DNA from 3 places in the Epilithonimonas sp. genome. Region 2 is predicted to be linked to each of the others. Evidence: riboswitches for the same ligand, from Rfam matches in the RefSeq annotation. Region 2 holds a riboswitch; each other region holds the start of a gene.
The links. A riboswitch is a leader RNA that binds a small molecule or an ion and turns the genes downstream of it on or off. The one in region 2 is predicted to bind cobalamin.
Positions count from the first base shown of each region.

Region 1: linked by a shared signal. The riboswitch ahead of AC00Y6_RS05345 (TonB-dependent receptor plug domain-containing protein) and the one ahead of AC00Y6_RS01745 (TonB-dependent receptor plug domain-containing protein) in region 2 are both predicted to bind cobalamin.
Region 3: linked by a shared signal. The riboswitch ahead of metE (5-methyltetrahydropteroyltriglutamate--homocysteine S-methyltransferase) and the one ahead of AC00Y6_RS01745 (TonB-dependent receptor plug domain-containing protein) in region 2 are both predicted to bind cobalamin.

Region 1 covers NZ_JBWEYV010000005.1:67,322-71,467, reverse strand. Annotated here, with positions in the region: gene AC00Y6_RS05350 (YncE family protein) at 1-443, opposite strand, end outside; gene AC00Y6_RS05345 (TonB-dependent receptor plug domain-containing protein) at 440-2,467, opposite strand; cobalamin riboswitch at 2,578-2,761, opposite strand; gene AC00Y6_RS05340 (acyl-CoA thioesterase) at 2,876-3,265, opposite strand; gene AC00Y6_RS05335 (cysteine-rich CWC family protein) at 3,331-3,573, opposite strand; gene metE (5-methyltetrahydropteroyltriglutamate--homocysteine S-methyltransferase) at 3,577-4,146, opposite strand, start outside.
Region 2 covers NZ_JBWEYV010000001.1:403,150-407,295, forward strand. Annotated here, with positions in the region: gene AC00Y6_RS01730 (Rne/Rng family ribonuclease) at 1-281, opposite strand, end outside; gene AC00Y6_RS01735 (HU family DNA-binding protein) at 517-807, opposite strand; gene mutY (A/G-specific adenine glycosylase) at 855-1,913, shown strand; cobalamin riboswitch at 1,942-2,133, shown strand; gene AC00Y6_RS01745 (TonB-dependent receptor plug domain-containing protein) at 2,231-4,146, shown strand, end outside.
Region 3 covers NZ_JBWEYV010000005.1:62,974-67,119, reverse strand. Annotated here, with positions in the region: gene metE (5-methyltetrahydropteroyltriglutamate--homocysteine S-methyltransferase) at 1-1,556, opposite strand, end outside; cobalamin riboswitch at 1,738-1,930, opposite strand; gene AC00Y6_RS05325 (carbohydrate kinase family protein) at 2,175-3,083, opposite strand; gene AC00Y6_RS05320 (glycoside hydrolase domain-containing protein) at 3,083-4,146, opposite strand, start outside.

The sequences.
Region 1 (4,146 bases), on a different contig from region 2:
ACAGGACCGGCATAGCTGCTGGCATAGGCTTTACCACCTCTGAATGCCAAATAGCGGCAATTCTGAAGCTGGATTGTTTTGATCCTCTTAGCAGTTTTGGCATCTAACACTTCAATTTTGTTGGAGACATTCACTACCACATACATTTTGCTGCCGTAGATTTTGATATCATTACCCACATCGCCAAGCTCTTTTACCACCTCGGGATTAATTTCTGCATAGATATTCCTGTGGTATGTACCAGTGGTATAATCAAAGAAATCTAGCGTACATTTATTGGTGCCCATATTGCCTTCGTTCAGAAGGTAAAAACCTTTAATTGCTGTATTTTCAGGCGGAGTAAGCCCAGCAACGGTTTCTTCTCTCGGGATGATATCATCCGTGCGGCATGAAACCAGAAACAACAGCATTAACGGCAATATGATAGACTTCGTTATTCTCATAAATTAAAACTTAAAATGAGTTTGAAATTTCGGCCTGGCATCGGATAATTAAGAACCACGTCATAATATTGATTCAGGATGTTGTTAGCTTCTAGACTAACCCTAAACTGGTGGTCTTTCCAGTTGATTTTTTTCTGAACCGATAGATCGTGCGTGTACCAAGGTTGTACATAGTTGACCGCGATATTGTTTTGATTAACATCATAACGCTCACCCACGTAAACAAAGCTGTAATTGAAAGACCAGTCTTTATAATCCGACATTAATGAAAAAGTCCCGGAATGCCACGGTGTGTAAGGGATTTGATGTCCAAAATAAGACTCGCCCCGGTCCGTAAAATCCTGGGCGCTTTGGTAGGTATAACTCAATAAAGGCTTTAGTTTTACTTTTCCCAAATCCAGTTCTGCCTGTACATTCACATCTGTCCCGATAATTTCTACCTGCCCCAGGTTAATCATTGTCCATCGGAACATACTGCCGTTCGGGGCAGCGATAATCTTGTCTTTAACTTTGTTAAAGTAACCATCTACTTTGGCATAAAACCCTTTAAAAATAGAGTGGTTGTAAAATTTCTGATACGTGAAACCAAAATTGTATTGCTTGGCATATTCTGGTTTCAGGGCGGTGTTTCCAATAATCGTGTAATACAGATCATTGAAGGTCGGCATCCTGAACATATTTTTATAGAATGCCCTTAAAGTAAAATCTTTGGAAAGCTGATAACTCAAAAAAACAGCAGGTGTCCATTCATTTTTATCTGGCGACTTGGTATTCATTGCCACGTCTTCTGTAACAAAAGTCCCCAATACGCTTCCCAAAAATTTCAGTCGTTTCCATTGGTAAGTTGTCGCCAAAGCGAGTAAAGATGTATATCTTACAGGAAAAGAAAAATTATAAATCCCCGTTCCGTACGCATCCAGGTTATTATACTGGAAATCTGCATTGGCACTCAAATCCCAGTTTGGCGTGATAGAGTAGAGGTTGGAAGAGGAGAGATAAACTTCCCTTTGGATATAAGAATTATCGACACGCAAAACCCTGGAGCTTTTAACGGTGTCCATAAAACGGGTATAATCGTAAGCAAATTTCGCTTTAAACTGTGTTTCTAATTTTGGGAATATTTTTTTTACAAAATTGGCCTGAACAAAATAGTTCTCGTCTCTCATTCGTTGGCCTTTTTCTCCAAATCCGTTATTAACAACAGGTGCAGGAATTCCTCTATCCGAAATATAGCCATATCCACGAACATTCCAGCTGCCGTTGTTCAGTGTGCCATAAAGTGTGGTTTCAAACCGTTTGGCTTTGATATCGGAGTCGAACCTTTTGGCTATCGTATCATTAGCAATTTCGCCATCGGGGTATTTTTTATAGTAACGGTATTTGTAAACGCCGTTACTCTGTATGAATTCTGAACTGAAACTCGCTGAAACCGCTTCCGAAATCTTCTGCTCTAGCCGGAAGGAAGGGTTGAAAAGTTCAATAGAGGAATTTTTAAGCCGTAACGTAAGATTGGTTTTTCGCTTATTTTTAAAAGAAGGAACTTTTGGCTGTAGATAAATCGAACCGGAAGAGCCAAAGTCCTTGGCAGGTTGGAAAATATCAGATTTTTGCCCGTTATACAATGATATGGCCTCCATATCATCCAACGAAAAACGCCCTAAATCTACCAGCCCGTTCTGGGCATTGCCCAACTGTATTCCATCATAGAAAACGCCCACATGCTGGCTGCCCATACTTCTGATATTAATGGTTTTTAGACCGCCAATTCCGCCATAATCTTTGATCTGGATACCCGAGAAATAACGAAGTGCATCGGCAACAGAATGGCTGTTGAGTTTTTGTAATTCTTCACCAGACAAGGTCTGTGCAGGTAGAATTTCTTTAAAATTCTTTTTGTAAACGCTGACCGGGAAAATTTGTCGTTCCTTTATCGTGTCTTTTGACTGGGAAAAACATAAGGATGAAGTGGTCACAAATATTGCAACAACGGCTTTATAAATCCGGAAAAAGAATTGTGTCACCATTAGCTCTGTCGAATAATGATGACGCTAATGGAGATAAGAAAGCAATGACAAAGCGCAATACAGGCTGCACAGAATCATTGTTGTCCTAAGCTTTATTCCACGAAAGCGTCAAACGTTAAAATGGCCTGGCAGGTCTTCTGACTTACTTCATTTTTGAAATCCTTCCCATTAAAAAACAGTGGATATAATTTTCAAAAACCTTTTACGAAGCTTACAGCAGCGGGTCTGTCCCGGATTTTCACCGGATTCCCTTTTAAGTGCTTGTTACGGCGCACCAGATGGCAGCAAATATAGATAAAATAATTGGGATAAAAATCGAGGTATTAAAAGCTGGTCGTTCTTCGCAAGAGACCAATCTTCAACTTTCTGTCTAAGGGATCGTCTTCACCATAATTGTTGCTGATTTTTTTAAAGATGGCAAACGGCAACGGGTTGTTTATTTTCGTCAATGGCCACAAAAGTGAAGTCGCCATGAACTGCTTTTTCGCGGTGCTCCGAGTACATTTGCTCAATAAAAATTTCAACGCTTACTTTCAGGCTTTTTGTCCCGATATGGGTGATACGGCCAATGAGTTCTATAATGGTTCCCGCTGGAATGGGCTTTTTAAAATCGATTTTGTCACTGCTGACGGTAACTACGGTTTGCCGGGTAAATCGCGTGGCGGTGATAAACGCTACCTCATCCATCATCTGCATGGCAGTTCCGCCAAAAAGCGTGTCATAATGATTGGTGGTATTGGGAAATACGGCTTTAAATATCCGGGTTTCTGATTGTTGTATTTTTTCTTCTGTTGTCATTGTTTTTGGGTTTGGATAAACCTCACAGGTTTTCGAGACCTGCGAGGTGATGTTAATAGTAGCGGTTAAGATTTATAAAATAGACCCAAAATGCGCTTCATTTTATCCTGTAATAGCTGCCGGTGATAGACTGCTTTCAGTTCCTTCATGCATTGGGCACAAAGACAGTCCTCGTATTGCAACTGGATAAACTCAAGTTCTTCATGCGTTAGTCGTATAGTGGAACATTGGCAAAGCATAATCGAACCGGCTTTACATTCAAAAGCGGTGTGGCATCTTGGGCAGTATTTTTCTTCGTGTTGAGGCAAATCTTAATGCACTTGATTGTTCAGGTTTTCCGCTTTCACGTAGTGCGACCGCGCTTCCTTTGCCGCGGCAACCATGGCAATCAATGCTTTTTCGGTTTCTTCCCAGTGTCTGGTTTTCAATCCGCAATCAGGATTCACCCAAAGCTGGTCAGCGGGTATTACATGTTCGGCTTTTCTTAACAAATCAGTCATCTCTTCTTGGGACGGGACCCTCGGCGAGTGAATATCATAAACACCAGGACCAATCTCGTTTGGATATTTGAAATCAGCAAAAGCACTTAGTAGTTCCATTTGAGAGCGCGAACATTCAATCGTGATGACATCGGCATCCATATCGGCTATATTTTGGATAATATCATTGAATTCCGAATAACACATGTGTGTATGAATCTGAGTAGAATCTTCCACGCCGCTTGCTGAAATACGGAAACTTTCTACCGCCCATTTCAGATAATTCTGCCATTCTGCTTTTCTAAGTGGCAATCCTTCGCGAATCGCGGGTTCATCGATCTGAATGATTTTGATGCCTGCTTTTTCCAGATCCTCAACTTCATCGCGAATGGCAAAGGCAAT
Region 2 (4,146 bases):
GTCTGTTGTTTTTTGGAAATGGTATTTTTCAGGAACTTCTGGTACGAGAGAAATTGCGGACCAAGATCCTGATAATGCAGAAAAGCATCCTTATCTGTGCCGATATTTACAAAAGCGGCATTAAGGTTAGGAGCCAGTTTTTTAATTTTTCCCAGAAACAAATCTCCTACTACAAATTCGGATTTTGTCTCCAGCTCATGGAGTTCGAAAAGGCGACCATCCTCCAATAAAGCGATTTTTGAAGCATCTCCCTCATTGGAAATAATCAGTTCTTTCTTCATAACTTCATAAAAGGTTTTATTAAGATTAGGTTGTAAATATAAAACAAAAATATAGTTGGCAAAAGACCAACTATATTTGTATGTATAAGACTTAGTAAGTGCAGAAAATTATTTCTTCTTATGTCTGTTTGCTCTTCTCCTTTTCTTTCTCTTGTGAGTTGCTACCTTGTGTCTTTTTCTTTTTTTTCCGCTTGGCATAATTTATATATTTTTATTATGGTTAATATTTAACTTATTATTTAACTGCAACTTTGGTTTTAACCTTTTCTACAAAAGTTTTTGAAGGTTTAAAAGCAGGGATGTTGTGAGCAGGGATCTCTATCGCCGTATTCTTAGATATGTTTCTACCGGTTTTAGCGGCTCTGGTTTTGATGATAAAAGAACCAAAACCTCTAAGGTATACGTTGTCCCCGTTATACATAGACGTTCTTATTTCCTGCATAAAAGCTTCGATAACCTTCTGTGTATCATTCTTTTCCACTCCCAGCTTGTTCGAGATGGTATTTACCAATTCTGCCTTTGTCATTTTCTAAAATTCTTTATATTTTTGGTGTGCAAATATAAAACATATTTTTGAAAACTAACAAACAAAATGCTGATTTTCTTCACATTGGAAAAAAGCTTATAAAGTGGTACGATCATAATGCCAGACCCCTCCCGTGGAGAGAAAATAGACTCCCTTATAATATATGGATCAGCGAAATTGTCTTGCAGCAGACCCAAGTGAAACAAGGCCTTGGACATTATCTTAGATTTATTGACCGTTTTCCCACAGTTAAAGCGCTTCATAACGCTACCGAAGATGAAGTTCTACTCTATTGGAAAGGCCTTGGCTATTACAGCAGAGCCATCAACCTGCATAAGGCAGCACATCAGATTGTAGAAGAATACGAGGGAGAATTCCCAAAAAATTACCATGAGATCCTCAACTTAAAAGGTGTTGGAAAATATACCGCGGCTGCCATTGCCAGCATCTGTTACGAGGAAAAGGTTCCGGCTGTGGATGGTAATTTCTACCGCGTCCTCTCAAGGATTTTTGCTGACAATTTTGACATTTCCAATTCGAAAGCGTTTCAATATTTTTCGGATTTAGCAATGCGCATGATGCCTGATGACAAACCAGGAGAGTTTAATCAGGCTATTATGGATCTGGGCTCCGAGATTTGCAAACCCAAAAACCCATTATGCCAAGACTGCCCCGTGAATGATGACTGTAACGCTTTCATCACTGGCACAATAACGGATTATCCAGTTAAAAGCAAGAAAGCAAAAGTCACGGATCTGAGTTTGAAATATTACTTCATCAAATTTCAAAACCAATTTCTCATCAAACAGAGAGGAAATGATTTTATCTGGAAGAAACTTTATGAATTTCCGACTTCGGTTCCGGCAGAATGGGAAGAATTAATTATCAATTCGAAAATCATCAATCACAAGCTGACACATAAAAATATGACGATAGAAATCAACACGATTGGACTGGAATCGAAAAAAGCTTTAGAAAAATTCGCTTCGGATAATCATTTCATAATCGTGAATGAAAAATTGGCGGATGAAAAATCTTTCCCAAAACCACTAGAAAATTATTACAAAAAAATCTCTATTCCCGAGACGGGAAAACTATCATTCTAAAACACCTTATGTTTTGTACAAAGTTGATTATATTTGCAAAGAATTTGGTTCCGGATTATTTTTCGGATTAAAATGGGAACGGAGTGCAATTCTCCGACTGTCCCCGCAACTGTAGATCGCAAAAAAAATGATTTTGTAACACAGCCATTGTCCACCACAGAAGGATGAGAAGGCACAAATCAGCGAAAGTCAGGAGACCTGCCAAATATTATTTTGAATAAAACGCTTTCGGAGGAAAAGCCTGATTCCATATGACTTGCTCATTTATATTTTCAGTTTATTTCTCCGGTTTTTTTATAAATTAAAGTTATCAATTAATGAACAAAACGTTATTTTTTGCGGGAGCAATGCTGTTGACCGGAGCCACGGTATATGCGCAACAAGCCGAAGAAACCCCTATAGAAGAGGTAACCATCGCCTCCAAAATGCCACAACAACTTTACAAAACTGGGAAAAACATTAAACTTTTCACAGAAAGAGATTTAGAGAACTTCAAAGGACAGACACTTAATGATGTGCTTGATCAGGTTGCGGGCTTCCAGATTGTAGGAAACTTCAACAATCAGTCGGAACCAAAATCTATGAAGATACGTGGTGGTAAAAGCGCCAATGTGCTAATTTTATTAGACGGAATCCCTCTAAAAGATGTTACAGGCAATGATTACACCGTCTCGGATCTGCGCCTTATTGCACTTGAAAATGTAGAAAGCATAGAAATCCTTAATGGTGCGTCATCCGTCCTATATGGCTCCAATGCTACTGTGTCCGTCATTGATATCAAAACAAAAAAAGACGCTCAAAAGAAAATTGAAGGACTTATCTCTGCAAGAGGCGGATCTTTCAACACGTTTGCCCAGAGTGGAAACCTAAAAGGAAAAATAAATAATTTCAGTTATCAGCTTAATGCCTTTAATGAAAAATCACAGGGCATATCTGCTGCCGAAGGCAATGAAAACTTTGACAAAGACGGCTGGGAGAAACAAAATCTATCTGCAAATCTTGGATATAATAATGGGACTTTCAACATCAACCTTTCCGGTGGATGGAACCACAACTTATACAAATATGATGCGGGAGCTTTTACAGACGGTTTATACAGGGGAAATGACAAACAGTTCTTTGGCGGGCTAAATGCCGGTTATAAATATAATAATGGGCAAATTGTATTTAACTCTCGACTGTCTGGGACAGACCGATTGGGGCAAAATTTTTACACTGGGCAATATAATGATCAGTTTTCCTATACCGGAAAAAATCTTTTCTCGGAGTTATATAATTTCTATAAAGTAAACGACTATTTCAACTTTACAGTTGGCTTACAATATGAGAATCAAAAAATGGGATCGCAATCTTTACCATGGGGCGCTTCTGCCATGCAGGACGTTCTTATAGAAAAGGATACAAAAATCAACAATTTTGATGCTTTTGCAAAATTCAACGTTAATTACAACGGATTTAATTTAGATGCAGGCGCCAGGATGACGGATAATTCTAAATTTGGTAATCACTGGGTTTACTCCATCAATCCTTACTATTTGGGCGGGAACGAAACTGTGTTTTTCAAAATAGGATATTCTTACGCTACGGCTTTTATTGCACCCACGCTTTATCAAAACTACGGATCTCTGCCATACATACTGCCGAATGCTGATCTAAAACCAGAAACCAACCAAAGCCACGAGATAGACTTAAGTATTGGTAACGCTTCAAAATCTTTTGTAATTAACGGTAGTCTTTTTCTAAGAAATGAGAAGGACGTTTTCGCCTACCAAACAGTTGACATGGTAACATTTGCTGGGAAATATCTCAACGTGGATCATAATAAAGCCAAAGGATTTGAAGTAGGGTTTGACTACGATATCAACAGATATGTAGAGATTGGCGGCAATTACAGCTTTGTAGAAAAAGACAACCAAACCACCATGCTTCGCCAGCCCAAACAAAGAGTCAACTCGTATGTTGCAATAAAACCTTTTGTTTCCACAAAACTCTATTTGACCCATCAATTTGTTGGATCCAGAGCAGATGCCTATTACGACGCGGCTACTTATTCAACTGTTAATGTTACCAACAAGAGTTTTAATCTCTTTAATGTTAATATCAATCAGAAAATATCTAAAAATATTGATGCTTTTTTGGCCGTTGACAACTTGTTTAATACATCTTATGTGGACATAATTGGTTATAAAACGAAACCCAGAAACTACACTTTTGGGGTCAGTTACCTATTTTA
Region 3 (4,146 bases), on a different contig from region 2:
ACCCAACCGTTTTTTGTAAATGCAAAACCTTCCAATTGTTCACCAAAATATTCCACCATATCATTCCGTTCAAATTCTCCGTGAACCAAAACATCAATACCGATTTCTTCCTGCCAAGCCAAAGTCCGCTTGGTTTCTTCCTTCAGCAATCGGTCGTATTGCTCGGCCGTTAAATCGCCTTTTTTAAATTGGGCACGCCAGCTCCTTACTTCTTTGGTTTGTGGGAAAGATCCAATAGTGGTAGTGGGAAACAGAGGTAATCCCAGGATATTCTGTTGTGCTTTTCTTCTGGAGACAAAAGCATTTTTTCGTTGGGAATCTTTTTCAGTTGAAGATGAAATTCTTTGTTTAACTTTTTCGTTATGAATTAATTTTGAAGTTTTTCTGCTTGCCAACGCTTTTTTGTTTTCTTCAAATTCTTCTAAAATTTGTGAATCAGAAGTTCCATTTGCCAGCTCTTTTAAAACAAAAATTTCCTGCACTTTTTGCTTGGCAAAAGCGAGCCAGTCTTTTATTTCGGAATTTAAAGATGTTTCAAAATCCAGATCGCAAGGCGAATGCAAAAGTGAACAGGATGAGGAAATAAAAATTCGTTCTGAACCCAATTTTTCTTTTGCTTTTTGAATGAATTTTAAAGAATTCTCGAAATCATTTTTCCAGATATTTCTACCATCCACAATTCCGAGTGAAAGACTCAAATTTTCAGGAACGGCATTCAAAACATTGTCCAGTTGATCAGGATTTCTCACCAAATCAATGTGCAAAACATCAATCGGAAGTGATGTTGCCAAACTGATATTATCCTTTAAACCATCGAAATAGGTGGCGATAATGAATTTCAGTTTCGGAAATTTTTGGCGTATTTGATCATACACATACACAAAAGTTTCTCTGGCTTTTTCGGATAAATCTAAAGCAAGAAAAGGCTCATCAAACTGAATGTATTCGGCACCCTGTTCCTGCAACCGGGTCAAAATTTCTAGATAAACTGGTAAAAGGTTTTTTGCTAGGTCTAATCTGTCAAAACCTTCTTCTTTTTCTTTGCCAAGCAATAGATAGGTAACCAACCCAATCAAGACTGGTTTGGCCTGGATACCGGCCTGCCGTGCACCCTCAAATTCGTTGAAAATCTTGTTGGAACTCAGGCTAAATGTCTGATCCTTGTAAAATTCGGGAACGATGTAATGGTAATTGGTATCAAACCATTTGGTCATTTCCATGGCGGTGATGTCTAACCCGTTTTTCTGATACCCTCTTGCCATCGCAAAATACAAATCCATTTCATGTTGGACCTTCACTTCAATGTCGCGATAGCGTTTAGGAATGGCGCCCAGCGTGAGCGTCATATCCAGAACCTGGTCATAATAGGAAAAATCATTGCAGGGGATCAGGTCAATTCCTGCTTCCTTTTGGAGATTCCAGTTGTTGTTACAAATACTTCTTCCCACACCGAGAAGTTCTTCCAGTACAATTTGGCCCGACCAATAGTGCTCGCAGGCTCTTTTGAGTTCTCTTTTGCTACCAATACGCGGATAGCCAAGCAGGTGCGTTTGCATCTTCTTTAAACTTTTAAAAAATTAAACATTAACTCTAAAAGTGCTTTAGAATGCTTCGCAATGCTGACCGATAAAGAGTTGGAAAAAAATGATATACCGAAAAGACACAGTAATCCCATGAAAGGAAAAAGCGTCATTAATATATCATCGGTAAGACCAAAAGCTTCAAAATCGCGAAAGCATTGTCCATTCAGAATAGGCAGGTCTCCTGACTTGTAACAGTTTCTATCGTCCTTCCCATACGCCTTGGCGAACAGTGGACATTACTTGATAAAAACCTTTTGGGTGTTACTTACAGTTGCGCGACAGCTCGTGATTCTCACACGATTCCCTATTAATCTGCGTTAAGCAAAACCTCTTCTGTTGGATGAAGTATGATAAAGAACATTTACTTGCCAACAAATATAGGAATTAAGTTTTTTATATAAGATCCGACGTCACTTATGTCTAACGATTTATTAAAAGTAATAAAAACAGCAAAGCCTCAGCTCCTCCGTTACAAGACAATTTAACTGCCTATTTATTCACATCTGGCTGCGGATAGAAAAGGGCCATTTCTGCGTTCTAATTGTTTTTTACAGTTTATAGATTGCCTTCCTAAAGGCAAAGCCTGTATTACTACAGGCTTTGTTTAATTAATTGGTTTAATTTAGTATAATCAATTTGAGGATTGGCGCCGGTAAAGGTGGCAACCATAGCCCCTACAGCACTGGCAAAGTCCAAGGCATCATCCGGACTGTGTCCCGTTAGTAACTTTGCGGTGAGGCTTGCCAAAAATGAATCACCAGCTCCCACAGTGTCTGCGACAGTAACGGGATAACCGCCATGGCTGTAAATAACGCCGTCCCAAAGCAGGATTGAGCCATGTTTTCCAAGCGTAACACAGATGGCTGGGGTATTGGTTTTTTCTGAAATGAAATAAATATTCTCCTCTAGGTCATCAGACTTTAAACCAAGTTCTCCAGCTATCTCTAAAATCTCCTCGTCATTGAATTTGATAAAATCGGCCTTGTCCATCAGTTGTTGGAGGAGCTCTGTCTCATAAAATGGCTTTCTGAGATTTACATCAAAAACCTTAAACATGTTAGCATTAGAGTCGAGTAAAGCAAACAGCGTATCTCTAGATGCTTTATTTCGGGAGGCCAGGCTGCCGAAGAAAAATACATCAGCCTCTTTCACCGTATTTAGAATGGAATCATTAACACTGATAAAGTCCCATGCAGCAGGGAATTTGATTTCATATGTCGCAGACCCGCGGTCATTAAGGGAAACCTGAACCACTCCCGTTTCGTACTCTGATGTGGTCTGGATTCCGGAAGTGTTGAGGTGATTATCCCGGGTGTAATCTAGGATCGTTTGTCCGTCTTCATCGTTACCAATGGCACTGATCATAGCTACCGGGAAACCGAAAGAAGCTGTTCGGAGCGCAAGGTTGAGTGGTGCCCCGCCAATTTTTTTCTCAGATTCAAATACATCGAAAAGAACTTCTCCAAAACTGACAGCTTTAATAATCTTGTTATTGAACATTAATGAGGTATTTTTATATTGATATTTTTAAACGTACTTTCTGAAGAGCTAAAGATACTCCATTTTTGGTTAACAACTTGGTAAACTCTGTTACTGAAAGCAATTTTATCGTTAATATAAACCACGCATACATCATTGCTGATAAGTGCGGTCACATTATAAGTGTTGCCTGCAATGGCCGTAATGGGATAGGTATTGGCCAACGTTTCTGCTCCATCGTTCAGGATATAGGCGGCAATTCTTTTTTGACCAGGTTCTAGCGAAATTTTTACGCCACTGCCAGCCTTGCTGTCATGTGAAAGGATAAAACCTGATTGGCCCGAGCTAGTATCCAATGTAAAGCTAATCTGTTCTGCTTTTTGAAGTTTACCAAATGTCACCTGAGAATTGGCACCCAGATTAAAACTGTTTCCGCTTTGGCTGGCATTGCCTGTTATTTGATCTACAGTCAAGTCTGCTGCTTTTGAAAATACATTCTGCGCGCTGGCGATCGGTTTTACTGCAAGTGTACCGTCAGTATTTTGTACCAGCTTGTGCGCGACAAGGTTTCCTGCCCAGTCTTTTCCTCCGGTATTATTCTCAGGAACTTTTCTGGCTGTCCAGCCCACAAGGTAACGGTCTGTATTGTCTGCCACAGTTTTTGCGGCATACAGGTAAGAACCATCCAAACGGTCAACTGCAGGAGTAGTCCATGGTCCGTTGGGCGAGCTCGCTATTCGGTATCGGGTTCCGGTATTGTCGCTCCAATTTTCTGAGAATATCAGATACCAGTAGTTACCCATTTTAAAAATATCTGGGCATTCCATCATCAAGTAATTTTCGGAAGCTGTTGTCGTGTAGAGAGGACCTTCCGGCGTCCAGTTTCCTGCCTCTGGATTGTTGGTCGTAAACTTAAGCAAAACAGCTTTGCGGGAAGAGGTTTGTGTAGATACCAGCATCCAGTACTTTCCGTCTTCGGTATTGAAGAAAACGTGTGGATCACGGAAGTCATAATCGTAATATCCTGCCGGAGCTGTGATTTTAAAATTGGAAACTTTGGTCCAGTTTTTCATATCAGTACTTT